DNA from 3 places in the Parabacteroides sp. AF48-14 genome. Region 3 is predicted to be linked to each of the others. Evidence: riboswitches for the same ligand, from Rfam matches in the RefSeq annotation. Region 3 holds a riboswitch; each other region holds the start of a gene.
The links. A riboswitch is a leader RNA that binds a small molecule or an ion and turns the genes downstream of it on or off. The one in region 3 is predicted to bind cobalamin.
Positions count from the first base shown of each region.

Region 1 (10,049 bases), on a different contig from region 3:
CGTTAATGGACAGACTTCTTTTAATATTATCCTGAAAGAAGATGTGGAAGCGTTGGACGAAGTGGTTGTTGTCGGTTACGCTACGGGAAGTAAGCGGACAATATCCGGTGCCGTTGAAAAGATTAAGAAAGAAGACATGAATGTCGGAGTCGTAACGAACCCGCTCGAGTCGATAAAGGGAAAAGTGGCCGGTGTGGTCATCAACAAACAGGGAGGCGACCCGGCTTCCACTCCTTCTATCCGTGTGCGTGGTACGACTTCATTATCCGGCGGTAACGATCCGTTGGTTGTGATAGACGGTGTTTTCGGTGACTTAGGCTTGCTGAATGCGCTTTCTCCTTCCGACATCGAGACCTTTACGATTTTGAAGGATGCTTCCGAAACCGCTCAGTATGGTTCACGTGGCGCCAGCGGTGTAATTGTCGTTACCACGACGAAAGGGAAGGCGGGAGCCGTCAGCCTGAACTATGACGGGACATTCGGCGTGGAAAGTGTCTATAAGAACATCGATATGCTGAATGCCGCACAATACCGGTCGGCCGTAGAGGCCGGTGGGTATGTCAATGCCCTCGACGGCGGTGCGAGCACGAACTTCATGAAGGAGATGCAACGTACCGGCTTCACGCAGAACCATCGCGTCTCTTTCGGTGCCGGAAACGAGCAATCCAATTACCGTGCTTCGATCGGCGTGATTGCACAGGACGGTATTATTGACGGTAGCGATATGCGCAATTATACCGCTAAGTTGGATGCGAACCAGCGGATGTTCGACGATCGTCTGAAAATAGAATTCGGCATGTTCGGTTCCAAGAAGGTGAATAACTATGTGAACGATCACCAGAAAACATTCTATTCCGCCGCTTCTTTCAACCCGACTCTCCCTGCTGCCCAAAATGCAGACGGTACGTGGCCGGAAGATCCGAACGCAAACGAGATAGACAACCCGTTAGGACGTCTGACCATACAGGATAAGGAAGACAATGCCTACCTGAATGCACACGGTAAGCTCTCGTTCAACTTTACCCCTGATCTGATGTTGAGCGTATTCGGCTCTTATACCTATAATGAGAAGATCAACTCGACCTACATTCCGAATAATATCAAAGCCGGTATCCGTGAAGGTAGCGGTAAGGCCAGCAAGACGCAGAAGAACAGCGATGTACTGATGGGAAATATCACGTTGTCCTATAAGAAAGACTTCGGAAAGAATCATGTTGATGTTTTAGGGTTGATGGAAGGGCAGAGCTATAAGTTCAACGGTTTCGGTGCTGACGCACGCGGCTTCGGTACGAACTATTTCGGATATGACAACCTGAAAGCAGGAGCAAATGTGAAGTATGGCGATGTTACTTCTTATGCCAACTCCTACAATATTTCTTCTTTCATGGCCCGTCTTAACTATATGTTTGACGACCGTTATATCGCAACGGTCAACCTGCGTACCGACGGTTCTTCCAAATTGGGAGAAAACAACAAGTGGGGCTTCTTCCCTTCCGCTTCTGCGGCATGGGTAATCAGCAACGAAGCATTCCTGAAGGATATCGAACAGATTACGAACATCAAAATCAGAGCCGGCTACGGTCTGACCGGTAACCAGGATGCCATATCTCCTTACAACTCATTGTCCCTGATGCAACCTACGGGTATCACGACTGTCAACGGTCAGCAGACCGTTACTTACGGGTATGCCCGTAACGCAAACCCGGACCTGAAATGGGAAACCAAGAAGATGTTCGACGTAGGTGTTGACTTCAGCCTGTTGGAAAGCCGGATCTCCGGTTCTGTCGATTATTACAATTCCAGAACGACAGATCTTCTGTACGAATATGCCGTTCCGGTCCCTCCGTTCCTCTACAACAAGCTCTTGGCAAACTTAGGGGAAATGCAGAACAACGGTGTGGAAATAGCTTTAAGCGGCACACCGGTACAGACCAAAGATTTCGACCTGAAGATCAGTGCCAACGTCTCTTATCAGAAGAATGAACTGAAATCATTGAGCGGAACTTATATGGGCCAGGAATTGTCTACTTCCGAATATATGCGTCTGGGTAGTATCAATGGCGCCGGTTTTATCGGTGGTAATACGGGAGTTATCTACCAGATGGTAGGACAGCCTGTAGGTGTATTCTATCTGCCTCATTCAAGAGGTCTGGTGAATGACGGTTTAGGTAGCTACACGTACCAGGTTGAAGACCTCGACAAGAACGGTACTGTCGATATCAATGACGGTAACGACCGCTACGTGGCAGGACAGGCAACTCCTAAAGTGTTCATGGGTGCCAATATCAGCATGCGTTATAAACGCTTTGACTTGCAGGTACAGATGAGCGGAGCGTTCGGACATAAGATCTATAACGGAACCTCTCTGACTTATATGAACATGAATACCTTCCCGACATACAACGTTTTGCCGGATGCTCCTTCCATGAACATCAAGGACAACACGGTCACTGACTATTGGCTGGAAAAAGGTGATTATGTGAATATCGATTACATCACATTGGGCTATAACTTCAATGTAAAGAAAATCGACAAAGTCATTAAGAACATACGGTTGACGGCCTCTGTCAATAACGTGCATACATTCACGAACTATTCAGGTTTATCGCCGATGATCAACAATACCGTTGTTGGTAGTGATATGGGTGTCGATGACAAACGCTTCTATCCGTTGACGCGGACCTATTCTCTCGGATTAAATATAACCTTCTAATTAGCATAAAAACATGAAAAAGAATATAATATATAGCTGCCTGCTTGCAGCCGCCACATTCGCTCTTCCTTCCTGTAGCTCTTTCTTGGAAGAAAACCCGAAAGACCAGATGCCGGAAGAAGAGGCTTACAAAAGCCCGGAATTGATTTACCTCAATACAGTTGCCAATCTTTATACCCAGATCGGTGCGACCGGCGGTGGGGAAGGACTGGCCGGGACAGACCGTGGTTTGTACGACATCCAGACATTTACGAACGACGAAGCCTTGCTTCCGACTCGTGGTGGTGACTGGGAAGACGGGAAATTATGGCAACGGTTGTATCTGCATACTTGGGATAAGTCTGAAGCTCCTTTCAAAAGCGTCTGGGATTATCTTTATAAAGTGATCGGTCTGAGCAACCAGTCTATCGACAAATTGAACAGCCTGATGGAAGCGGATCCCGAGAATATCTATCTTCCCGTTTACAAAGCGGAAGTACAGGCGATCCGTGCATTATACTACTACCAATTGCTGGATTGCTTCGGCCGTGTACCTCTGGTCGAAAAGTCGGATGTACAGATTTCGGATGTCAAACAATCCGAAAGAAGCGAAGTGTACAATTTTGTCCGGAAGGAATTACAGGAGGCTTTGCCTTATCTGAATACGGCAAACAGTACGAAAGAAGGTGAGTATTATGGTCGTATGACACGTCCGGTGGCTTTCTTCCTATTGGCTAAGTTAGCCTTGAATGCGCAGGTCTATTCGGATGATGACTGGACGGACAACGGCGGTGCTCCTAACGGAAGTACGGATTTTGAAATGAACGGCCAGAAGGTTCTTTGCTGGGATGCTGCAATCGCTTATTGTGATTCTATTTCCAATTTGGGATATCAGCTTTCTTCCACTTACTCATCCAACTTCAGTGTGGGGAACGAGAAGTCTGTAGAAAATATTTTCACAATCCCGATGGATCCGGCTAAGTATAGTGCCCAATTCTATTATATCATCCGTACTGTCCATTATGCACACGGTAAAGCTTATTCGATCGACGGTTGGAACGGAGCTTCTGCTTCTAAGGAATTATTAGCTTCTTTCAGAAAAAGCAAGAATGATCCCCGCCTGGAATTGTGTTTCTATACAGGTAAAGTAACCGGACCGGACGGAGCTCCGGTCATGGATGGTGATAACGAACTGGAATATAAGCCGGACGCCGTAGCCGTCGATGTTTCGGGTATAGCCGATGAAAAAACGGCCGGTGCACGCTGGAAAAAGTATGAGATCGATCCCGCCTCCCAGTCGGCAGGCAAATTGCAAAGTGTCGATTTCGTATTATACCGGTATGCCGATGTCCTGTTGATGAAGGCTGAGGCTAAAATGCGTAAAGGGGAAAGCGGTGACAATGAAATCAATGAAGTGCGCGGACGTGTAGGTGCCGATGCACTCTCCAAAGCGACTCTCAACGACCTGTTGGACGAACGTGCCCGCGAGCTTTCCTGGGAAGGTGTACGCCGCCAGGATCTTGTCAGGTTCGGCAAGTTCTGCGATGCGGTGGACGGCCGTCCGGCGACACAACCCTATTGTACCGTATTCCCTATTCCGCATGATGTAGTCTTGCTGAATAAAAACCTTTCACAGAATAAAGGATATTGATAAACAACTATAAACAGATTCATATAAAAGGACAATGATATGAAAAAGATATGCAACTATATATCCATGTTTATCCTCCTGTTGCTGGCGGTGACAAGTTGTAAGGATAACGATAACTGGACCATTATCGAAGAGGCGCAACCCGGTACGTATGTGGTCGGTAGTGCCACCATATTCAGCGGTGAAGCTTCTACGTCAGCCTTGAAGCCTGTCAAGCTGGATCTTGGTGACGGTCTGTCTGAAACGAAGCCGGAGATAATCGGTATTTATACCTGGTTGAAAGCCGGTGGTGAGTTTAATATCTCCGTATGTAAAGCGGTCGGAGAAGAGCCGGTGCATTATGGTAAAGGGGAAGTCGTCGAGGAAGTTCCCGATGTAATCTCCATCTGTAACCTGTCTGCCGGAGGTCCGGCTTTTACAGTCGCATCCGACGGGTTGTATAATATAATCGTTAATACCAGTCTGAACCAGGTGTCGATCCTGCCGGTGAGCTGGGGTATTATCGGTGCCGCCACAGAAGGCGCATGGGATAAGGAGACTCCTTTCAACGCTCCGAAGTTCGATGCGACCAGCACGACGGTAGAGTGGGAGATGTCGACGACGCTGAACGCCGGTGAGTTTAAATTCCGTTATAGCGGTAACTGGGGGTATGAAATCCCATACGATGCGGCCAGCAAAGTGAAGATATTCACCGATGTCACAGGAACGAAGGAAGGAACGGATAATGTCCTGACCGAAGGTTTCAGTAGCATGGAAACGGGAGGTGCCAACCTGGTTACGAATATCGGAGGACAATTCAGCGTGTATATGAAATATGATATCCGTGCCGGGCAGTTCAGCGCCCGTTATGTCCTGACCGGTGAGCCGATCGTTCCGCCGGCTTATCCCGAAAATCTGTTTATTGTCGGGGATGCTTTCCAGGGATGGACGCCCGAAACAGATGCGGAAGAATGCATTCCGGTCAACGGAACGCCAAGTTCATTCTGGAAGATCGCCTATCTAAATCCCGGCGGCTTCAAGTTTACGGTTAAGTTAGGTTGGGGCGGTGACTTCGGTATTGCCGAAGAGAACGCCGATGCTATAGGAGAATATACCAAAGGCGGAAACAACATCAACGTGACGACTCCGGGCTATTATCTGATCTATGTCAACCTGGAAGACAATACCGTTTCTGTGACAGACGTGAATATTTATCTGTTCGGCGATGTCAACGGCGGTACGTGGGATTACGATGAGGCAAGCAAGTTTACGGTTGATAATGCCGCCAAGAAGATCACATCTCCTGCATTTGCGGCTGATGGCAACCTGCGCATGTGTATCAAACATCCGGGTTTGTCTGATTGGTGGCGTGCCGAATTTAATATTTACGAAGGAAAGATCGAATATCGCGGCAATGGAGGCGACCAGCCTGCTGTGCCTGTCAAAGCCGGACAGAAAGCGGTACTCGACTTCACCGATGGAACAGGCGTGATCCAGTAAAAGGTTTTCACCCCTGATTGTTAAAGAGAGTCTGATGTGCGGCCAACAACCGTATGTCAGACTCTTTTTTCGTTAGAAAAAGACGCGTTCAGCTTTTTTTAGGCGAAGATGAGATATTTATGGAAAATATCCCTATATTTGTCGCATGCATTGTTCCTGCTTCGCACTCTGCGGAAAAGGATTAAAAGGGAATCGGGTGTAAATCCCGAACAGTCCCGCTGCTGTAAGCTTCATAAACGGATTGGGCAATTCTTTTTGCCACTGACGAAAGTTGGGAAGGCGCTCATACCGGAAGCAAGTCAGAAGACCTGCAACGCATTTTTTTTCGACGGCTTCGAGGAAAGGCCGGAAGAGAACATCAGAGCATTTCTGCTTGCATATTCTTTACCCGTTCCCGTAGCCTCCATTGTATTGTTTTTAATTATTTTGCCATAATAATTAGGAAAAGAAGCATGGATCAATATGCGGGATGAGCTCCGCTATTGGTTCATGCTTTCCTTTTATCGCCATTTAAATGATTTTGATTTGACTTGCATGAAAATCGAAGGTTTTTCCGTAGATTTGTATTCATACTTTTAAAACAGAGGATATATGGAAACGACATTTATCAGGAAGTACCCCATCGGGATACAGAATTTTGAGAAGATCAGAAAAGAAGGCTACCTGTATGTTGATAAAACCGACTTGGTGTATCAATTGGTGAAGACAGGTAGCTACTACTTTCTGAGCCGTCCGCGTCGTTTCGGCAAAAGCCTGCTTATTTCCACGTTCGAAGCCTACTTCAAGGGAAAGAAAGAACTATTTGAAGGGCTGGCTATCGAAAAACTTGAAAAAGACTGGCTGACCTATCCGGTGTTACATCTGGATTTGAACGCCAAGAAATATGTTTCTCCCGAGGATTTGACCGCCATACTCAATCAGCATTTAGAAAGGTGGGAGTTGTTGTATGGCGACGAGAAAAAGGACCGTAGCCCGGAAGAGCGCTTCTCGTACGTGATCGAGCGTGCTTCGGAGAAGACCGGTATGCGGGTGGTCATCCTGATAGACGAATACGACAAACCGATGCTACAGGCCATCGATAATGACGAGTTGCAAAACGAATACCGCAATACCCTGAAAGCGTTCTACGGGGTGATGAAGAGCATGGACCGGTATATCCAGTTTGCTTTCCTCACCGGTGTGACCAAGTTCGGCAAAGTGAGCGTGTTCAGTGATCTGAACAATCTGGATGATCTTTCGATGAGAAGACCTTATGTTTCCATTTGCGGTATTAGTGAAGATGAATTGCATCGTGATTTTGACGGTGACGTTCATGTATTGGCTTCTGCGCTTGATATGGCATACGAAGAGACTTGCACGGAGTTGAAAACCAGTTTTGACGGTTATCACTTCGTCGAGAACTCTCCTGGTATCTACAATCCGTTCAGCCTGCTTAATACATTCAAATACCGGAAATTTGATAATTACTGGTTTGAAACCGGCACGCCCACCTATCTGGTGAAGTTATTGCAAAACACGAACTACGACCTCTACCGGATGGCGCATACCGAGACGGATGCCGATGTCTTGAACAGTATCGATGCTATCTCGAAGAACCCCATACCGGTTATCTATCAAAGCGGTTACCTGACGATCAAAGGATACGACAAGACATTCGGTCTCTACCGTTTAGGTTTCCCAAATAAGGAGGTGGAAGAAGGATTTATTAAATATCTCCTGCCTTATTACACCCCGGTAAGTCCGGTCGACACAACTTTCGAGATCAAAAAGTTTGCTCGGGAAGTCTACGACGGCAATTACGAAGCCTTTTTACGCCGCCTGCAAAGTTTCTTTGCCGACACCCCTTACGAGTTGGTTCGCAACCTGGAACTGCATTATCAGAATGTACTCTTTATTGTCTTTAAGCTGCTGGGCTTCTATGTGAAGGCAGAATACCATACGTCGGAAGGCCGTATAGACCTGATCCTGCAAACCGAGCGTTTCATCTACGTCATGGAGTTCAAACTCAACGGTACGGCCGAAGAAGCATTGCAACAAATCGATGACAAAGGTTACGCTCTTCCGTTTGCTTCCGACCCGCGCAAATTGTTCCGTATCGGCATCAATTTCAGCGCGCAGACACGCAATATCGAAAAGTGGTTGGTTGAATAATACTGAATAAACTGTTTGCAAGCGAGATTTGTTTATTACTGGAAAAGTGCGTTTATTTGTAATCGGTATTAATTAAATAAAGAAAGAGTATGAAAAAGATTGTAGGGTTTATGTTGCTGGCCGTGATGACATTGGTTGCTGTGCCTGCGAAATCCCAGATTAAGTTCGGTATAAAGGGAGGTTTGAATATCTCGTCCGTGCATTTCAATGAGAAAATAGTCGGGAAAGACAATGTGACAGGCTTTATATCGGTCCGATGATGGAAGTGATGGCTCCGGTGATGGGTGTCGGTTTTGATGTGGCTATCCTTTATTCGCAGAAGGGAATCGGGGCGAAGGGAGAAAAAGACCTTAAAAACGATTATATAGATGTACCAGTCAACTTGAAATGGAAGTTTGGTCTCCCGATTATAAAAGGATATCTGGCTGCCGGACCGTATGTGGGTTTCCGTGTGGGTGGTGATAAGTTTTGGGATATCCCCGGTTCGGTTGGTAACCAGTTAAAGGCGAAGAACTTTAATGCCGGTTTGAATCTGGGTGGCGGAGTGGAGCTGATCAAGCATTTGCAGGTCGGTTTCAATTATGCCTTGGGATTGACGGAAGATTATAGCGCATCCAAACTTGATTTGAACGGTAAGAACCGCGGATGGTCGATTACGGCGGCGATCTTGTTTTGAAATACGCAGATGTCATATTACCCCTTCCGTTAGAGAATAGCTATACCTATAGTATTCCGGCCGATCTGGAACAGGCGGTCATACCGGGTTGCCGGGTGATTGTCCATTTCGGAAAGAAGCGCTACTATACGGCTATCGTGATGGATGTGCATGAGCGTAAGCCGGACAGCCAATACGAGACAAAGGAGATTTATGCGCTTTTAGATGCCACTCCCGTGCTTCGCCGGCCGCAACTTCGTTTCTGGAAATGGATTGCGTCTTATTATCTTTGTAAGTTAGGAGATGTTTATAAGGCCGCCTTACCTTCCGGGTTGAAACTGGAAAGCGAGACGGCTGTCACTTATAATGAAGCCTTTGAAGCGGATGGGCCGTTGCGCCCGAACGAACAGGTGGTGCTGGATGCCTTTGCGGGAGTCCTGAAACTGACGGTGTCCGAACTGGAAAAGAAAACCGGGCTCCGTAATGTTGTGCCTGTTGTCGCCTCCCTGATGGCGAAAGGTGCAGTCGAAGTCAGTGAGGAACTGAAACGTGGTTTTGCGCCGAAGATGCAGACTTTCATCCGTCTTTCCGAAGCCTATAAGGAGGTAGAGACGCATGGCCGTGCGTCTCTACAATCTGTGTTTGATGAGCTTAAGCGGGCGAAGAAACAGGAGCTACTGTTGGTTTGTTTTCTGGATTTAAGCCATGCGCTTAATCCGGCTCTGACGCGGGAACTATCGAAAAAAGAGTTGCTCGAAAACAGCCATTGCTCACCGGCTACGTTGGACGGTTTGTTGAAGCGGGGCGTTTTGGAAAGCTACGAGAAGGAGGTAGGCCGCCTTCAGGTGCCGGTCTGCCGTTTGCGGACACCCAGTCCGCTCAGTCCGGCACAAGAAAAGGCTTACGGGGAGATACACGATGTGTTCGGCACGAAAGATGTTTGCCTGCTGCATGGCGTGACATCCAGCGGAAAGACGGAGATTTATATCCGCCTGATAGACGAGGTGCTGAAGATGGGCCGCCAGGTCTTATATCTGCTTCCCGAAATTGCCATTACTACGCAGATTACCGAACGGTTAGCCAAGTTGTTTGGCGATAAGTTGCTGGTCTATCATTCCAAGTTTTCCGATAACGAGCGGGTGGAAGTCTGGAACCGCCTGCTGCATACGGATGGGCCGATGCTGGTCTTAGGTGTCCGTTCTTCGCTATTTCTGCCGTTTAAGGATTTGGGACTGATTGTTGTGGATGAGGAACACGAGAATACCTATAAGCAGCAAGATCCGGCTCCGCGCTATCATGCCCGCAATGCTGCGATCGTATTGGCCGGCATGCATGGGGCGAAGACTCTTTTGGGTTCTGCCACTCCGTCTATCGATTCCTATTTTAATGCGACTACCGGCAAATATGGCTTGGTCGAGCTT
Region 1 covers NZ_QUDI01000001.1:35,167-45,215, forward strand. Annotated here, with positions in the region: gene DW083_RS00150 (TonB-dependent receptor) at 1-2,713, shown strand, start outside; gene DW083_RS00155 (RagB/SusD family nutrient uptake outer membrane protein) at 2,727-4,343, shown strand; gene DW083_RS00160 (SusF/SusE family outer membrane protein) at 4,383-5,822, shown strand; cobalamin riboswitch at 5,956-6,153, shown strand; gene DW083_RS00165 (ATP-binding protein) at 6,414-7,973, shown strand; partial or broken gene DW083_RS00170 (porin family protein) at 8,063-8,649, shown strand; gene priA (primosomal protein N') at 8,646-10,049, shown strand, end outside.
Region 1: another riboswitch for cobalamin. It lies ahead of DW083_RS00165 (ATP-binding protein); the one in region 3 lies ahead of DW083_RS07820 (carboxypeptidase-like regulatory domain-containing protein).

Region 2 (10,049 bases), on a different contig from region 3:
CTTCACCTTTTCAGTTGCTCTGGACAAGTATGCGCAGCGTCAGGAAGAGAAACAGGGACATATCGAAATCGTAGGAGCCGGACCGGGCGATCCCGAATTGATCTCCATCCGGGGCAGGCGAATGCTGGAAAAGGCAGACTTGATCCTGTATGCCGGCAGCCTTGTCCCGAAAGAACTGACATTGTGCGCCAAGAAAGGGGCTACAGTGCGAAGCTCTGCCGACATGAATCTGGAAGAGCAATTTATGTTGATGAAAGAGTTCTACGACAAAGGTTTGTTTGTAGTCCGACTGCACACAGGGGATCCTTGTATTTACGGAGCGATACAAGAGCAAATGGCCTTCTTCGACCAATACGGAATGAGCTACCACATCACGCCGGGAATCTCCTCTTTCCAAGCCGCCGCAGCTGCCCTCCGCTCCCAGTTCACCATACCTGAAAAGGTACAGACGATCATCCTGACACGTGGCGAAGGACGTACGCCCATGCCCGAGAAAGAACAACTGCATAAGCTGGCTGCCAGCCAGAGTACCATGTGTATCTTTCTCAGTGCCGGAATTGCCGAACAGGTGCAGAAAGAACTACTGGAACATTACCCGCCGACGACGCCGGTTGCCGCCTGCTACAAGCTGACCTGGAAAGACGAACGTATTTACAGGGGCGAACTGAAAGACCTGGCGCGGATCGTCAAGGACAACAACCTGACGCTGACAACCCTGCTGGTCGTAGGCGACGCCATTGATAACCGAGAGGGACTTTCCCGCCTATATGCAGACGAGTTTAAACATCTATTCCGGAAATAAGTATGATTCTGATTCTGGGAGGAACAACAGAAGGGCGCAAAGCCATCCAAGTAGTAGAAAGTGCCGGTAAGTCTTACTACTACTCGACGGTAGGCAATGAGCAAACGATCGAAACAGCTCATGCCATCCGAATCACGGGCGGTATGCAGGAAGAAGAGATGACGGAGTTCTGCCGTGAGAAACAAATCTCATTACTGATAGACGTCGCCCATCCTTTCGCCATCCAGTTGCACTGGACACTTGCCAAAGTTTCTTCCAGACTGCAAATCCCGGTTGTCCGTCTCGAAAGGCAATATCCCGCACGGGACGGACGGCTGATATGGTGTGTGGACTATGCAGACGCCATCGACCGCCTCCGTGCCGACGGTATCCGTGACCTGCTGGCGCTGACAGGTGTAAAGACGATCGCCAAGCTGCGTCCTTATTGGGAAAAGACGCCCTGCCGGTTCCGTATCCTGAACCGGGAAGAGTCACTCTCACTGGCCGATGCAAGCGGTTTCCCCCGCGAACGGCTTGTCTTTTTTAAAGAGGGAGAAGATGAAAAACGATTATTCGAACAGCTCCGCCCGGATGCGATCCTAACGAAAGAAAGTGGGGAAAGCGGTTATTTCAACGAAAAAGTGGAAGCGGCACAAGCCTGCGGGATTCCCGTTTATGTCATCCAACGGCCTGCCCTACCTGAGACATTCACCTTTGTACAAGGCGTAGAAGGATTGCGGAAGGCTATTGAACGGCTGGCGCCGGACTTCTTCCCACTCCGCAGTGGCTTTACAACCGGGGCTTGTGCCACTGCTGCAGCCAAAGCGGCATTGCTGGCATTGCTGACGGGAGAAGAGCAGCCGGACAGCCGGATTACACTGCCGTCGGGCGAATGCATCACGCTTCCGGTAGCCTCGACCGAATGGGAGGATAAGGCGGCACAATGCACTGTCATTAAGGATTCGGGTGACGATCCGGACGTGACAAACGGCTGTTCCATCATAGCACGTATCGAACTGGTAAAAGCGGACTCAAGCTTTGCCGGGAAAGGCCATACCCCTTCTATCCTGTTCAGAGGCGGTGAAGGGGTCGGCACAGTTACCCTTCCGGGCCTGGGACTCGAAATCGGCGGCCCTGCGATCAATGCTACTCCACGCCGGCTAATGACAGAAGAGCTAACCAAAGTGTTACAGGAAAACGGCCTGGCCGGCCAGACTAAAGAAGTAATCGTCACAATATCCGTCCCCGGAGGGCAGGCATTGGCCTCCCGAACCTTCAACCCTAAATTAGGGATCATTGGCGGAATCTCCATCATCGGTACTTCGGGTATCGTCCGCCCTTTCTCCAACGAGGCTTTTATCGCTTCCATCCGCAAAGAGGCAGAGGTAGCCAAAGCAATAGGCTGTTCCCGCCTGGTCATCAACTCCGGCGCTAAAAGCGAACGCTTCCTGAAAGCGGACCTGACAGGCAAACTTGACAGGGAACTTCCCCCGCAAATGTTCATCCACTATGGGAATTTCATCGGCGAGACATTGAAGATTGCTTCCGAACTGCACTTCAAAGAAGTAATCATAGGCATCATGATCGGCAAAGCCGTCAAACTGGCGGAAGGGGCATTGGACACGCATAGCAAGAAGGTCGTCATGAACAAATCCTTCCTGAAGGTACTCGCCGCACAAGCCGGATGTACCCCCGAAACAATCATTCGGATAGATTCCCTGACCCTGGCTCGTAAGCTATGGGAGCTGTTCGATCCGGCCGGGCAAGCACGTTTCTTCCCGCTTCTGCTGCGGAAATGCCAAGAACATTGTGCCCCCCTGCTACCGGATGGAAAACTGTCTATCTTATTGATCTCGGAAAATGGGGAAATACCTTACCGGATGTAATCACTCGAACACAACATCTTTATTTTGCACGTATGAGACATCGATCTTTCCACCGGCGTCGCCATTGCTTTCCTGCAAAGGTAATTTCCTGACACGGCTCAGATATAGCGTTCCATTAGCAGCCGAGGTCGGGTTTGTAAAGTTCAGCGTGATAGAGGTCGCGCCCTCCTGCGTATTGTTGAGGTCATAAACGCCTCCGCTATAGGTGAGATGCGCCTGAACATATTCGTCTTTCCCGATCGGATTGCCTTCCCAAGTGATAACCGTACTTCCGCTTCCCTTGATAGTCGTAAATGATTCGGGAATGGCTATCGGATCGACATCTTCGATAGAGACCTTATTCGTGTACACCTGGCCTTTCCAACGGGTGAAAGTAAAGGTAACCGAATCCAGTCCGGGTTCCGAGAGCATATACATATAAGTACCCTGTCCTAAGAAATCCGGTTCCTTCCCGTTGAACAGGATGTCTTTATCCGGCAGCCTCAGGCTCACACCTTCGCTGTTATACTTGTTGAAGTTTGCACCTATATGCGTATGATTCTGCGTAATATTGTATTCGACACCCAGATTCTGGTAGAAAGGGACTGACGGATCAATCTCGCTCGGAGCATCATCCCCGCAAGAGGTAAGCACACCCGCAAACAGCAGGGAAACATAAAGAAAATACCTTTTCATATCGTTTAGTTTTTCAGCGTTTGACAATCTGTCTACTGATAACAAACGGAAAGGGAAGTTTGTTAAAGATGGGTAGATATAATCTGTAAGAGCTCCTCTATAGTCCCGGCATTGCGGACTTGTTCGTCAGGCAAATGAACAATAAATGTAGAGGTTTCTCCCGTCGTCTCTATCCAAGCGGACGATTCCACACGACGGTCGGCACGTATGCCGTTTCGTTGGAGGGCTTTGCGAACCATTGCGTATTTCTGCCCGTGTCCGTTCAGGCGTATTTCTGTTAAATATTGGTTATCGATGCGGAACAGGCCGGTCTCGGTGTCGAACACAATCCCCTTGCGGGCAAAGAAACCGCTCAAGTGACCGCTTAAAGCCAAGTCTTCGGGGGTTCCGGTCGTAATACCGTTAGCCTTATCCATCAGCCAGATTTTATCAGCAATCTGTAAGGCCAGTTCCAGGTCGTGCGTAGACAGGAAGATCGTCTTGTTCGTGCTTCTTGTCAAGCGATGAAGAAGTTGCATGATTTCCACCTTGCTCGGGAAGTCAAGGAAGGCAGTCGGTTCATCCAGAAAGATTACAGGCGTTTCCTGGGCAAGCGCTTTCGCGATCATCACCTTCTGCCGCTCTCCATCAGACAAGGTATGTACCATCCGGGAGGTGAGGTTTTCTATTTTTACCAAGGCGATAGACTCTTCCACAATCCGTTTGTCTTCCTTGCTTAACCGCCCCCAGAAGCCGGTATAAGGACTGCGCCCCATCCCGACCAGCTCATGCACGGACATATTCCGGATATCGCATTTCTCGGTCAGCACGACGCCGACAGTCGTACTCAGTTCTTTATCCGAATAGCTGTCGACATCACGTCCTAAGACAGAAATTACCCCTTCTATCTTTGGTTGGAAAGCGGATAAAGTGCGCAACAACGTCGACTTCCCCACCCCGTTCGCTCCTAACAGGCACGTCAATTCACCACTGTAGATGCGGGCCTGTATATGGCTTGCGACCAGTTTAGTATCGTTCTTCGACTGATAGCCGATAGAGAGGTTATCTATATGGATTGTATCTTGTTTCATCATTCGTTCAGTTCGTTCTTACGTTTGCTGAATAGTACGGAAGCAATCACCGGAGCACCGACCAGAGCCGTCACCGAATTGACCGGCAAAGCTCCCTCGAATCCCGGCATACGGGCAATCAGGTTACAAACCAGCGCCAATGCAGCCCCGGCAAACAATACGGCAGGCATCAATATCCGGTGGTCGGATGTCTGGAAGATCGCCCGGCAAAGATGCGGAACCGCCAACCCTAAAAAGATGATAGGACCGCAATAAGCCGTTACGATAGCTGTCAGCACGCCGGCCGAAGTGATCACCAACAAACGCGCCCGCTTAATATTCAACCCTAAGTTACGGGCATATCCGTCTCCTAACAACATCAAGTTCAATGTCTTTATCAAAAGAAAAGATAACGGAATAAGAATCGCCATGATTGCGACAAACAGCATCATCTGATTACCCGATACACGGGAGAAGCTACCCAACCCCCAGATCACATAAGCACGGATATCCTCCTCCACACTGAAAAACTTCAGCACGCCGATCACCGCATTCGCCACATATCCGATCATCACACCGATAATCAATAACGTCACATTCCCTTTTACCTTTTGCGAAACATAGACAATCAACGCCATCACCGACAACGAACCGATCACCGCCGCAATAGAAAGGGCAATCTCTCCCATAAACCCCAATTTGCTAAGCGCCACACCACCCAGGCTTCCGCTTAACAGCACCACAAAGGCAACCCCCATACTGGCACCGGAACTGATGCCCAAAACGGACGGTCCAGCCAGCGGATTCCGGAAAACCGTCTGCATCTGCAAACCGCTTATCGCCAGACCTGCTCCTGCCACCAATGCCGTCAGGGCTTGCGGAAGACGGGATTTCCAGACAATATTCTGCCAGGTCACCGGTTCCTCTCCTATTCCGCATACGATATTCCAGACAGACTTCAACGGAATAGATACCGATCCCAACACCAGATTGAGGAACATCAAAACAAGGATAGACGCCACGATCAGCAACATCAGAAAAGTAGTAGAGTGTCTCATCAACGTAGCTTATTTTAGTAGTGCGTAATAAACAGGCGTATGGCCGGGCAACAGGTCCGGATGGAAGATATGCAGCAGGTCGGCCAATACAACTTCCGGCTCAGTCGGCATGCTTTCGTAAAAAGGAGTATCTTTCATATTGCAATAGATGATGCCTTTTTCCTTGAAAGCCCGGAAATCTGCATAGCGCGGGTCCTGGTCTTGCAGGGCTTTATAGCTGAATGTACCTGGATAGCTGTTCACGATGCGCCAATAGTCGGCCTCGTCACCCTGGTTATAGACAGTCTCGAAGTCGAGTATCACACCGCCCGATCGTTTGTCGTCCTTCAAGAAATAATCGGCTCCGGCATCTTTAAAGAGTTGTGCCAGGAAACTCTCGCCTCCCACGGCATACCAGTTTCCGCCTCTCATCTCACCGCTCAGAACGACCGGACGTCTCTTTACCTTTCCTTCCGCCGTCAAAGCTTTCAATTCATTATACCGCGTTGCTATGGTCGAGAAGGTTTCATTCGCCTTCTGTTCTTCGCCCAGCAACAGACCTACGAACTTCACCCATTCCGCCTGTCCTAACGGCGTCATCTCCTTATATCCCAAATGGGGGATCAGTGGAATACCGACGTCTTTCAAAGTTTCATATCCACCCCGCTTAAAAGGTGAAACGAGAATCAAGTCCGGATTCATACTCATGATCACTTCATTGTCGAAATTTCCTTCTATACCGATCTTGGCAGTTTTCCCGCTCTCCAACCGTTCATTCATTTTTTTGTTAAACAAATGCCGCGTGCTGGTAATTCCCACAACTTTATCTAAGGCATCCATTTTAATAAAGTTGGATAGTTGAAGGGATGTCATACAAATAACACTCCGGATAGGCGTCTCGATCACCGTATATGATTCAGGGATACCCGCCGGCTTAGTCCCTCTCTTGACAAGTGCATAATGAAAAGTCGTACTTTCTTCATTCTGCGGGTCCTGAATATCCAACAAAACATATCCGTCATTGTAAGATACACTAAAACCACGGGCATATTCCGGCACAATACGGACGGTAGCAGAATACGCATTTTGTTCGGCTACTTCTTCCTTTTCAGTCTGCCGGTTGTTATTGGTTGTGCACGATGATACAACCAATAACGACAGAAGCAGGCAACATCCTACCAGACACTTTTTCATATTCAATTTATTTTATTTCTTGCCGACAAGTCTTATCCTACCCCACGGGAACGCGTGGTCTGTCCGGGATTCCCACCCGGTTCCCTTTTAATCCTTATCCTGAAAAGGATAATGAAACCTGTTTCAACGGCAAAAGTAATAAGAAAAAAAGAATCCCCGCCACTTTCATTTTAGAAAGTTCGGGGATTATCACAAACAGCGTACCCTAAAAACATTAAACCGGGTATTTATATATAAGAGAATACCAAAAACACTTTCTTTATTTATGCGACACAATACACGCCTTCTCCTGCTCAATTCGAATCGTTCCGGCAGCAAGAATCAGAGTAACAACTAAACCGATACAGGCAATTATAGCGATTATCTCCGTACTTTTGCGGGATAGAAACTCCCCTATGTTCTTCTCCATGCGTATTACTTTTTGTGTGATTCAAAATTAAGCAGAAAGAAAAGACAAAACAGGATCAGTGAACAAATAAGTGGACAAACAAAAATATTAACACACTATATTACAGCATAATAATTCAAAACAATATTACTAAAAAAGTGGATTAGCAGTGAAAGGATTAATGTATTTCACGCACCAAATTCTCAAAATCATCCCGGGAAACACAGGCTTTGTTTTTTACCTTCGCCCTATAGTTGTAGATCGTGTTAACCGAATAACGAAGAAATTCTGCAATCTGGGAACTATCATTAATGCCTAAGCGAATCAAAGCAAAAATACGGAGTTCCGTGTTCAACAACTCATCCCTCTTCAATACGATCTGTTCGTCTTCCTGCAAAAGCGCATTAAACTGCGCCACAAAGTTAGGGAACAAATGAAGGAATGCCGTATCAAAATTCTTATACAATTCATCCAGTTCCGCGTTCAGCGCATTAGAAGAACGGGTAATTTTGGCAAGCTCCTCTATCTGTCCGGCACAGACTTTCTTATTGACCATACGGCGGTAACCATCCAGCTTATCGATATAAGTAGAACATAGCTTTATGAAACGTCCGATATATTCCTCTTTAATCTGGTTGGATTCGGAAAGTTGCCGGTTGGCCAACTGCAAACGTGCGTTCATCTGATGCAACTCCCCGTTCAGAACCTTTAACTGCCCGTTTGTTTCCTGCAAATGATTCCGGGCTTCCGCCAGGCGTTTCATCTGCCGGTAGATATAAATAACGGCAGATATCAGTAACAAGGTCAGCAAGCTGATCAGAGCCAGGTAGGTCACCAGCATCCCGTTCTTTTTCTCGATCGTTGCCTGATAGTTCTTGTCGATCAGCGAAAGGATATCAGCGCTCTGCCAACTTCTCGAACGGGCCCGGAACCGGTTTGTCTCATCCCAGGAAAAACGGATATAGTGATAAGCACGTTCTATATCTCCATCCTTGAGCAATAAATCGGCCAGCATCCACAGAGAAGCATGATCCGTGATGGCAGATTGCACGTCTGACAGAGATGACAGAGCCAAATAGAGTTTCTCTTTCTCCCGATTCCCCTCCTGACGGTAGATCATGGCACGTTGATAAGAGGTCAGTGCATACTCCGGAGAGCCGAAAGGCACTCTTGCCAGCCTGGCATCGTTTATCCGGCAAGCATCTTCCATACGTCCGTCTGCTCGTAAGACAAGTTCCTGCAACTCAATCCGCTTGTCTACACCTTCCGGCAGTATCCTTAATAAGGAATCGCGATAAGCCAGAGACAAATCCCCATAACGGCGTTTACTTTTCGGTTCACGGGAGTTCCCCGATATTTCCCTGTAAACATGTTCCTTACAAACGTAATAATCCTGAATAAGGGAGGAGGGTAACTGCTCCCGCCGGATATCTCCCAACATATCGACAGCTTCCTGATACATGCCGGCAGTAGCAAGCAATGAAGATAAAAGAAATATACTTTTATATTCTCGTTCACGGTCATGAAGCTTACGGGCAATCTCGACGTTTTTATTCAGATAATGAACCGCAGAATCACACATATAGGATTTATACTCCCGGAAAATACTATCATTCAACTGATAAGCGGCAGGAGAGACAGGCGCGGCATTTACTGTTTTTTCCTTCAGGACACGGATACGGGCTTCCCTTGCGTTCTTATATATCTCATGCCGGAGGATTGTCTGATCCAGACGGATCAATATTGAGTCGAGGTTATTGTCCGCAAAAGCTATATTTGCAGTAAAAAGTAAAAACAAAATTATCCTCCACCTCTCTCTCATATCCTATCGGGCTTACATCCGGCAGACAAATGTAAGACAAAAAAAGTTTTCCCCGGTCATCAGACCGGAGGAAAAGTAGTATGCGCCCGTTTCTGTTTCTTTTTTGCCAGAAAGTGATGTGCCATCATCGGGAAAAGTTCCAAAAGCAAAACCTCTTTTTCATTTTCCGCCAACTGAACACCGATTTCTTCTATCACAGGATTCTCCTGCATCTCATAATCCGAAGGATCATAAGGAACCTCGTCTCTCGACCCTGTAATCATCAACCGGAACTCCGGATCGACAGGAACAGGCGTCTTTCCATATTCCCCTTTGACTAAGGCAATAAACTGATTGGAAGGGTGGCTATACAACGGACGTCCATTCAACAAGTCCTGTGCACATGAAACAGCTTGTGCCGCGATAATTTGGCTGGTCGGTGTCACCAAAGGCGGCAAACCGGCATCCATACGCACCTGGGGGATCAATGACATTGCTTTTTCCAATAAATCCAACTGACCCAGCTGTTTCAATTGGGCGATCATATTCGTGTACATCCCTCCCGGTATCTGGGCTTTCTTCACCAATTCATTCGGCTCGGGGAAACCGAAATATTCTTCTATCGCATGGCAGAATATAAGCAAATCGTCCTCTTTATCCTTCCGCGCCGCCTCGATCGCATCATTAAAGAAACGGTCTACTTCCGTCGGAATTTTATCCGTCAACGGATTAAACGGTTTCGGCAATTGTTTTGCCATATCGAAAGAAGACAGTTCCTTGCGGATATCCAGCAAATGGGCGTTAATTTTCGTAATCACTTCCATATTAATATCCAGTTCAATCCCCATTTTCTTACAGAACACATATACCAGTTCAACAGCCGGAGCTGCCGTCCCGCCGGCAAAATACCAGATATTGGTATCAACAATATCCACCCCATTGACGATAGCCGCCAGAACAGAGGCCAGGCCATAACCGGGCGTACAGTGAGTATGGAAATCAACCGGAACTTTCAGGTGTTTTTTAAATAGCCGCACAATCTCCGCACTTCTCTCAGGAGGAAGCAGACCGCTCATATCCTTGATCGTAATCATATCTGCCCCTAAAGCCTCCATCTGAAGTGCCTTGTCGAGGAAATATTCATTCGTGAAAACTGGCTTGTGCAGAGCATGTCCATGCAAAGCAGCTTGATCCTTTCTACAGCCGAATGATGCGGATCGATCGTGTAGCAGACAGCA
Region 2 covers NZ_QUDI01000002.1:164,539-174,587, forward strand. Annotated here, with positions in the region: gene cobM (precorrin-4 C(11)-methyltransferase) at 1-802, shown strand, start outside; gene cbiD (cobalt-precorrin-5B (C(1))-methyltransferase CbiD) at 805-2,667, shown strand; gene DW083_RS01945 (hypothetical protein) at 2,668-3,342, opposite strand; gene DW083_RS01950 (ABC transporter ATP-binding protein) at 3,405-4,412, opposite strand; gene DW083_RS01955 (iron ABC transporter permease) at 4,412-5,449, opposite strand; gene DW083_RS01960 (ABC transporter substrate-binding protein) at 5,459-6,622, opposite strand; cobalamin riboswitch at 6,629-6,753, opposite strand; gene DW083_RS22205 (hypothetical protein) at 6,882-7,031, opposite strand; gene DW083_RS01965 (DUF6377 domain-containing protein) at 7,189-8,832, opposite strand; partial or broken gene DW083_RS01970 (carboxylase) at 8,892-10,049, opposite strand, start outside.
Region 2: another riboswitch for cobalamin. It lies ahead of DW083_RS01960 (ABC transporter substrate-binding protein); the one in region 3 lies ahead of DW083_RS07820 (carboxypeptidase-like regulatory domain-containing protein).

Region 3 (10,049 bases):
CCTGCGCCGTAAGCGGAGAATCCTGCATCACATAGGTGACGTTCGTCCCTCCCAACAGTTGCAAATCACCCCGCATAACCAAAGCGTCGAGCGGCCCTTTGACCGTCGAGTTGAGGTTGACGAGCAGTTTGCCGTAGACCATGCTTTCTTTGTTGCGTTTCACATTCAACAATTGCATATCGTGGGCCGACAGTTTCAGATTCGCCATCATCCGCGCGGGATTGTGGATATCGATCGTCCCGTCGATAACGAACGGGTTCGTTCCCGAAGCATAGATATTATACTGGTTGAAACTGATCAGGTTATCCTTTATCTTGATCTCCTGCTTGTCGAAACGGAAAGATGAACCGACAGCCGTGACAAAGACGGAAGAGCTGTCCATCCGTATATACCCATTGACTTCAGGGGCGGAGGTGCTTCCGGTTATGGCCAGTTCCCCCTGCAAGTCTCCTGTCAGTTTCGCCATATTCTCCGGAATGAACGGATTCACCATATCCAACGGCAATGCGTGATGTCCATATTCCCGTCTAAATAGTCCGTCTTTCCCATCCTGTAATAAGCGTTGATAGCCGCTATTTCCTCGCGATCGCGGAAAAGATGTATATCGACCTGATGCTCCTTGTCGCTCAACGGCAGGTAAACGGTGTTAAACATCAGTTCGCCGACCCGTCCGTCTTCATAGAACAGGCTGTCGATGTGAGCGTCCGCCACTACCATAAAGCTGCTGTCCGACGGTGCATATTGCAAGTCGGCACTTAGCATTCCCCGCATGGAGGGCAGGTCCGGGAAACCTTTGGTAATGGCATCCAGATCGATCTGGCTCAGTTCGGCATGTATCTCTTGCATCCCGTCTCCTCCGGCAAGCGAATGAATCCAGAGGGAAGCATTGTTTTCTCCTGTCAGCCGGACGTTGGCCGCAATATCCTTGATGTTCCTGTATAGAACGTAGTTGTCCGCATTCAGTTTGAACGGGCGGAATGCCAGGATCGGCTCTTCGGGGAAGAGATGCAGGCGGAAACCTTCGCGCTCCTTGTCGATGCGCGCCCCCAAGAGGATGCCGGTCTTGCCCTGCCCGTCCGTATAGCGCAGTTCGGCGTCGGCGAACGTATTCCGTATCTGTCCCTTCAGACCTGCGGTAAACGGTTGTTGCTTCCTATACTTCGTCTTGATGACACGGGTGTCATAGAGCAAGCCCAATGAATCCTGATGCACGATCAAGCAGATCGTGTCGATGCGCGTCGTATCCTGCATCAAGTTGGCGAGGTCGGCATCGAGGAAGAAGCCCTGTTCCGGTGAAGTGCTGGCCTCGATGTTCAGGTCGTCGAAGCTGATGGTATATTGTTGCAGGATATTGTAGATCGGATTGTCCTTGCCTGCCGTTATCTTCAAGTTCATATCCGGAAGGAGCGGCTGGAAAGCGGGGATGTCGATCATCGAATCGCGCTCCAGTTGCCGGGTCAACCCTTCGTTTATCTTAGTGAATTTATCCGCCATCGTTTCGATATCCGCATTACCGGTCAACATGATCCCCAGGTCGCCGGCGTGGAAAGAAACGCGGGTCGTATCTTTGTCGCTACGGGCATGCAGCGTCAGTGTCTTCGGATGGAATTTACCGGTCGGGCTGACCAGTTCCCAGTTGCCGAGGGTTACATCCAGCAGGTTGTTCTTGCCCATATCCGTTTCCGCTTCGGCAAAAAGCTGGAAGGAGGTGGCAAGCGAATCGTTCATCAGGTGCATGCCGTACAAGTCGAAGTTTTGTACATCGGCGATCAGCATGGCTTCGACCTTTTTCTTGTGAAGCGTGGCGTTCAGCGACATATCCATCTTGGCCAACGGATAATGGCTGAGCAGGTCGAACTTCAGGAGGTTCTTTTCCAACGAACCGTCCAGCTTGACATCCGAAACGGCATACGTTCCGTATTCGATATTGCTGATCTTCCCGTCCACCTTCGCCCAGGTCGACGCAAGGAACGGATCATATCCTTTTCCCTCTGCCCGGATAGTGGCGGCCAGATAATAAAGAGAGTCCTTAGGCAGGAAATTGGTCGGCTTCAAGCTGTCGACCTGAAGGTCTGCTTCATACGATTCGCGCACCGGATTATAGCGTGCCGCCAGTTTCACTTTTCCCTGATCCTGTGTCAATAAGAGATCGGCCTTGTACTCCTGGTTCTGCAAGGCAGCCTCACCCGTCAGTTTCATGGCGGGAAGGTTATAACGCGAGCGTTCGGAAGCAGGCAGCATAGTGAGGATAAAATCGAGATTGCCGGTTTCCGCATTCAACTGTAGTTTCCCGTTCCGGCGGATACTGTCCGTGACGGCCTTCACCTCGCCTGTGGCATTCAGATCGAACACGCCCGGCAGTTTTCCTTTCAGCTGGCGCAGGCGGAGAGCAGCGAGGTTTCCTTCCACACCGACGGTCAAGCTGATGCTTTCTTTCGGATAGGCTTGCTTGAAATCATCCGGCAGCGGACCGGCAAAAATAAACACATCCTCCTTCCCGACAGAAGCCGTCAGCAAGGTATGCAGGCTGCCGCCCGGATTTTCATCAAATGTGCTCCACGGGATAGTTGCCAACAGGCGGACATCCGAATAAGGAGTCTTCAGAAGAAGTCCCGGCACCTGTATCGTCGTGCTGTCGCTGTGGATATTGCCGGTCAGTGAACTGAGCACCAGGCCGGAACGGTCGTTAGCCGAAAACTCTTTGATCTGTGCGCTGATATCCCTCCCTCCATACAGGAGAGAGTCAATTTTTATATTCACATCGCTAAGCGCTATGTGCGACGGATCAAAACCCGGTGTCGGATCGCCGTAGCTGCCGTCATACCCCAGGGAAGAACCGGACAGAAGGAAGCGGGCGGCACTGTAGCGCGCCAAACCCAGGTCTACCAACCCTTCGGTCAGCCCCGCCTTATCGATATAGGTGGAAAGGCGCAACGAATCGTCCGGCATCTGCATGGCGAAAGCTACACGATCGAGATTGATTTCGTCCAACAGCAGTTTCCAGTTGACAGCGGTCGAAGCGGTATCTTCTTTCGTTGTCGTATCGTTCATCATCAAGGTGATGGCCGTGTCCGAAAGGTCTATTTTATTCAGTCTCGCCGTTTCTTTGCCGAGGTCGATGCGGTCGGCTTTTGCGTAGAGTTTGCCTAATACACCTTTGATCTCCATTCCTTCGATCAGTTTGCCGCTGTTCACTTTCACACCCCGCAGGTCGATGGCATCCACCAACACTTCTTTCTTCAACAGGGGCATCGGGCGGATATTGACCTGAAAGCTTTCCAACAATAATAACGTATCGGGCGGAGCCACTACCTGCACATCCCGTACAGTCAGGTTCAACGGGAAGGAAAGGCGTATCTGTCCGATACCTATATCCATACCGGTAGCTTCGCCGGCATATTTGGTAGCTAACCGCACAGCGAAATTCTGAAAAGGAGGTATATATAAAAGAACGGAAATCAGTATGACCAATACAACTGGTATTAAACATACGATTCCTATCCGTTTCATCCAGCGTCTCATGTATCTTTCTTGTGTGTTTTCGTTATATTCATAACGGTTAAAAGGGATGTTTTGTTTGACATTCCGTTAACAAAAATAGGAGAAAAATAAAGGAAAACCAATAAACGTCTTACATTTGTCCCGGAATAAAACATAAAGTCATGTTGAATCTGGAAAATCTTTGTACGGAAGTACAGCAAATAGCCCGCACGGCCGGCGCTTTCCTGCGGGATGAGCGGCGTAAATTCGATCGCGGGCGGGTGGAAGAAAAGAGTGCGCATAACTACGTCTCGTATGTGGATAAAGAATCGGAACGCCGGCTGATCGAACAGCTCTCCGCCCTGCTACCCGGCTCCGGTTTTATTGCAGAAGAAGGCACGGGCAGCCTCGCCGGCGAAGAATACTGCTGGTTGGTCGACCCGCTGGACGGGACCTCCAATTATATTCATAATATCGCTCCCTATTGCGTCAGCATCGCTTTACGCAATAGGGAGGAACTATTACTGGGTGTCGTCTATGAAGTCTGCCGCGACGAATGTTTCTACGCCTGGAAAGGAAGCAAAGCTTATCTCAATGGCGAAGAAATCCATGTGAGCGACATCGCCGTGCTCGACAAAGCGTTCATCGCCCTCGGCTTTCCCTACGACTCGGACCGTTACCGCCCGGTCGCCCTTAAACTGGTAGACAGGCTATACGGCTTTGCCGGCGGGACCCGCTTGATGGGAGCTGCCGCCGCAGAACTCTGCTATGTCGCCTGCGGCCGTTTTGAAGCGCGCATCGAAGCCTACCTCGGCCCTTGGGATGTCGCTGCGGGCGGTCTGATCCTCATGCAAGCCGGCGGTAAACTGACCGACTTCTCTGGCGGCGACACTTGGCCTTCCGCCGAACAAGTCGTGGCAAGCAACGGGGCGATACATGAGACGATCCTCGGATTATTGTAACCGGATCAATCGTTTTCGATCACACGGATCATGTCGAAGTAAAATTCGCCGGCCACTTCCGCACCTTTCTCTACGGTTCCGGTCTTGGTGTCGTAGATGTAGATGACGGCATTGGTGTCAGCTTCCGTATTTACACCAAAGTATGCCTTATCGTTGAAGAGAACAGAACGCTGTGAGAAACGACCGCCGCTGTATGCCAGTTCTTTGCCGTTATAACTCAGGCGTGTCCTTTCGCCTGTGGCAAGGTCGATAATGCTGTAATAATGGCTGTAGCTATCAATTGCCGTGCCGGATGCATCGTTTCGTGCATAAGCAAGAGCCTTACCGTTACCCAGGTACTGGAGGGTGAGCAGTTTGCCGTCTGCATTCGGGTATCCTTCGTAAGTGGGGTCGAAATCTGTCTCGCCGTTATTGATACGCAAGAGGTGTCCTTCTTCGATATCATTTTTATCGCTGAACGCGGCAAGGTAGAGGTTGCCGTTTTCGTCATACATAACGCAGTTTTGCATCAGCTCTCCGTAGGCACTTCCGGCCATTTCCTGTACAAGCGAGTTACGTTTATTGCTTTCTACAGCCAACGTAGAGGGATCGAGAACGGCTGTGTAGAAAGCGGTTGTCGTCTTACCGCTCTTGCCCGAAAGGCCGTTTTTACCAAAATAGAAGTAGTAGAGCTTTCCTGCCTTTTCATTATAAGTCAAGATGCCCGATGTGGTGAACTTCTTTGTCACTTCACCTTCTACTTCGGATTCCGGCAGCAGGATATCTAATGTACCTTCTTCGATAATCGACATATTACCGGCGTTCAGCTTTGTCCAGAGGACTTTGCTTGCATCGCCATTGGCAGCCATGATAACGAGCGTATTGTCATCGATCCAAGCGTGAGTATAAGAACGTACCTTATAGGTATTTGTCTTGAACGGGACTTTGGCTGTCTCCACGACCTTATTTTCCTTAATCTGATACTTCACGAAAGCATCGTTGCTTGAAGGAATCTGGTAGTAATATTTACCCCTCGAGATGCTTTCCATAGAATAGTCTCCCAGTTCGGTCCCTTCCCCTTTGACGGTGATGGTTCCCATATCGGCTGTCAGTTTGCTGATGCTGTTGACGATTGTTGTGTTCTTGCTGCTCATGCCGCCATGTTTCCCGACTGTGAGGAAGAGGTCGAAATGGTATTTGCTTTCGTCGAAGGCAGGTGCATCGCTTGTCACTGTAACATCACAGGTGGCCGTAAAACTTCCGTCATCCGTCTTTACAGTGATCGTTGCCGTTCCTTCGGCAACAGCTGTGACAACGCCTTTGTCTACTGTTGCGACGCTTTCAGCCGAACTGCTCCATGTAACGGTTGTATTACTTGCATCTCCCGGAACGATGGTTGCCGTCAGTGTCCCGGTCGTTCCTGTTTTCAGTGCTAACGTAGTAGGGCTTACGGTTATACCGGTTACCGGAACGTCTTTTACTTCGTCATCATCATCTGAACAAGCCGTGAAACCAAAAGTGATCAAGGCTGTCATGAAGGCCAGTAATGCGAATTTGAACTTCTTCATTTTTCTTGTTTTTAAATATGGATAATTAATTAATGAATACTCTGAATTTGGCAAAGAAAGCGCGTCCCGGCTTTTGCAGCTTATAGTTGTCGTAGGCCGTTTCGTCGAGAAAATTGTCACATTCCAATGCAATGTTGTAGCGGTCGTGCATCCATGAATACGTGACATTGGCATTGCAGATGTGTTGCGAAGGGATGCGGGCCTTGGTATCGCGGTTTCCATAGGCTTCCCAGGTCAGGAAATACCAATGCACCCACTGAAGCGTACAACCTAAACGCAGCTTGCTGTCCTTTTGCAGGAGATTGCGGAAAGTATAGCTCGCCTCCGCACTGCCGAACAGCCAGGGGCGGTTGGGGACATGGTTCTTATAGGTGGCGGATGGTTTTCCGTCTTCTTTAAACTCTTGCTGGTCGCGTGCATCCTGATAGCTGACGTTGGCCATGAGTTGCAGCCGCCCGTCCCAGTCATAGCGCACTTCGCCTTCCACGCCCTTGATATGGACGGCGGGATCGTTGACATACTGCATCATGCCTTCCTTTTCGATAACGGAGGTTTGTATGTAGTTGTCTACATAGCGCAGGAAACCGTTTGCTTCGTAATAAACGGTATGCCTGTCGGCCGGACGCCAGGTGCCGAAGACGGCGAGGTTGGCGTTGTTGCTTTTCTCCGGTTCGAGCGCAACGTTGGCATAAATGGTGGTTCCGTTGCCTAACAGTTCACGGGCGATGGGCAGACGCACACTATGCTCGTATGAAACCTTTACGGCCAACGGTTCGAAGACATATAACGCAGTCCGGTTCCGTATCCGAAATAGTTCTTGGTGGTGGAACCTTGCACCTTGTTCGAGCCTGTCACGGTGGACTGGTCGGCCTGCCGGATATTGGGATGATTCACATAGTCTTTGGCGAAGAATACGTTCTGCATCTTCCCGTCGAAAAACGACTGGCTGTAGGTCAGGCCGATAATGTGTTTGGTCACAGCATCGTTCGACGGGACGAAGCTCTGGTCCAAATCGTCATAGCGGTCATTCCCGGTGCGGCTCAGGTGGTAGTTCAGGTTGAAACTGTGATGTCCGTTCAGGCGGTAATCCAAATTGGCACGCGCGATGGTCAGCGGACGTTTGTAATGACGCATGGAGGGTTCGCCGCCACGGATCTCGTTGCGTTGGCTCACGATGTAGCCTCCGTCCCAATAATATTTGCGATAGGCCGTATCGACGGTGATGGAATGGTCCCATGTGTGCGACAAGGTTGCCTTCAGTGTCATACCTTCCGTGAGAAAGTTATATTTGCCGTAGCGCGCCGACACGTTCCAGGCATCCGAATTACGCTCTGCCATACCGTAGACTTTAGTCTGTACGGACCCGGTCTGCAACTCTTTATCAGTTTTGGAGTAGGAGGCGGAGACAAAGAACTCGTCTGCCCACGACTTATTGACAATTCCAGCTTCTATCTGCGTCAATAACGAGAAATAGCCGTCGTGGAAACGTTTAGGGTTGCCGGTGATGAACCGGTCGCCTGTTTCATCACGCATCTCCACGTCCTTCATTCGGTAGTCGTTCTTCGAATAGTTAACGCCGACGGTAGGGCGCACGATCAATCCCGTATGCCGCTCCACAAACTGCGCGTTCAAGTCGGCGCGGTGCGTATGGAAAGAACCGATGCTGTAAGAAGCATCCAAAAAGTTCGTCTTTTCCGCCTTGGTGATGATATTGACAGCGCCACCCAATGCGTCCGTTCCCAACGAGGCCGGCACCACCCCTTTATAAATTTCCACCCGGTCGACCAGGTTGACAGGCAGGTTGGCAAGCGTCACGTCATTCCCTTTGCTGTCCAACGGGACGCCGTCGATGAAGTAGCGGACGGAATTGCCGGACAATCCGTTGATGGAAAGGTCGAAGTCCGAACCTACACCGCCCTCTTCGCGCACTTTGATACCTGCAGCCCGGTTCACCAGGTTGTTGAGGTTGTTCAGCGAGTTGACGATCGGTTTAATGTCGAGTGCGTTCACTGCGAAAGCGCCTTCTTTCAGTTGTTGCGTCTTTGTCTTCCCGTAAACTTCGATGGTGTTGAGGTCGACAGCACTTTCTTTTAATGTGAAGTCAAGCGTCCGGTTCGCCTGTACATTAAGAGTTGTCCGGATTGTTTCGTAGCCGACAGACGAGATAACGAGTGTCTGCTTGCCGCGTGTGACTTTCAGCAAGTAACGGCCTTTATCGTCGGAATAAGTACCGTTTGTCGTATTTTCGACTGCGATTGTGACCAGTGGCAGTGATGTTCCTTGTGTGTCTGTCACTTTTCCCGACAAAGTGATTTTGTTTTGTGCCGAAACGAATGGCGGCAGACAGAGAAACAGGAATAAAATGTGTACAAAGACTTTCATGTAGCCCCTTGTTATAGTGATTCATGACTTGCCCAGGGGAGAATGCACACAAAGAGAACGATTTCTTTACGCAGGATAAAGACTGATCAGGCTCGATGTTTTGCTGCTTTATTTCCCGAAAGCATTAAAACTATATCTGTATTGGCAGGTCTTCTGACTTGTTCCGTCTTTGAATGCCTTCCCAGCGATTTCTCGCCAGTGGCTATAGCGTATTCAAAGATTTGGAAGGAACTTACAGCAGCGGGTCTGTTCAGGATTTGCACCTGATTCCCTTTTCATCACGCTCCCGTAGCGGTTGGGAGCTGTGAAACCAAAACTGCGGCAAAGGTACGAAAAAAGTCTGTTCTTGCAAGAAGGCGGGGTTAAAACGGAAATATGTTGTAAGAATGAAGTGTAATATACCTACAAATAGGGATTGTATATCATCGCTTAATATACGAACTTTGCAACCTGAATAGTTGTTATATCGTATAGTTGGCGATACATGGATAAATTAAGGACATATTTGAGGATTGCGCTTCCGGTACTTTTCATTTCGTACTTGGGGTGTCTGATCGCTTTTACCCACGTCCATATTGTGAACGGGGTAACGATTGTCCATTCCCATCCCTATCAAAAAAATGACGACGGAACTCCCAAGGAAGAACATAATTATGCCGAGTTCCAGTTATTGCACCAGCTTTCGACTATTCAGATCAGCGGGGCAGCCTTTGCCCACGTGCTGATTGCGGCTCTTCTGACCGCCTATTGTATTCTTACCAACCGCCCGGTCTATCCGGCTCACCTCCGCCCTGTCTTAGGGAAGGTTTCGTTGAGGGCGCCGCCTTTTGTCTTTTAAATTATAATTTGTCTGTTACTTTTGGCTTGATCCAAAAGTAACCATAACTATTACTACAAATCATTTTAAAAGACAATTCAATGAATAAAATTATTATACTTTTCCTATGCCTTTGCTGTGCCGTTTCGGCAGCGATGGCAGACAACAGCTATGCGATTGATAAAGAAGTGATGAACCCGACAGATGCCAATATTTTCGGGCACGTGGTCGATAAGTCGACCGGTGAACATATGCCGGGAATCACGATCATATTGAAAGGAACGACCATCGGCACGGCAACCGATGATTCCGGACATTATATGTTGAAAAACCTGCCGGAAGGCGAATTTACAGTCGAGGTTTCCTTTATCGGCTTCAAGACGGTAACAAAGAAAGTGAAGACACAAAAAGGCAAAACACAGGAATTGAACTTCGAACTCGAAGAGGACCTGATCTCGCTGGAAGGCGTGGTCGTTTCGGCAAACAGGAACGAGACGAAACGCCGCCTCGCCCCCACCTTGGTCAAGGTGCTCAGCCCGACCATGTTCGAAAAGACGAACTCCACGACATTGGCACAAGGGCTGGTCTTCCAACCGGGCGTACGTGTTGAAAACGATTGCCAAAATTGCGGTTACTCGCAGGTTCGTATCAACGGTATGGAAGGGAAGTACACACAGATACTGATCGACTCCCGTCCGATCTTTTCCGCTTTGGCAGGCGTGTACGGGCTGGAACAGATTCCGGCGAATATGATCGAGCGCGTCGAAGTGATACGTGGAGGCGGTTCCGCCTTGTTCGGCTCATCCGCCATTGCCGGTACGATCAATATTATCACAAAGGAACCGATCCGCAACTCCGGTA
Region 3 covers NZ_QUDI01000013.1:4,816-14,864, forward strand. Annotated here, with positions in the region: partial or broken gene DW083_RS07805 (translocation/assembly module TamB domain-containing protein) at 1-3,522, opposite strand, end outside; gene DW083_RS07810 (inositol monophosphatase family protein) at 3,663-4,442, shown strand; gene DW083_RS07815 (Ig-like domain-containing protein) at 4,448-5,989, opposite strand; partial or broken gene DW083_RS07820 (carboxypeptidase-like regulatory domain-containing protein) at 6,015-8,448, opposite strand; cobalamin riboswitch at 8,497-8,701, opposite strand; gene DW083_RS07825 (hypothetical protein) at 8,856-9,209, shown strand; gene DW083_RS07830 (TonB-dependent receptor) at 9,290-10,049, shown strand, end outside.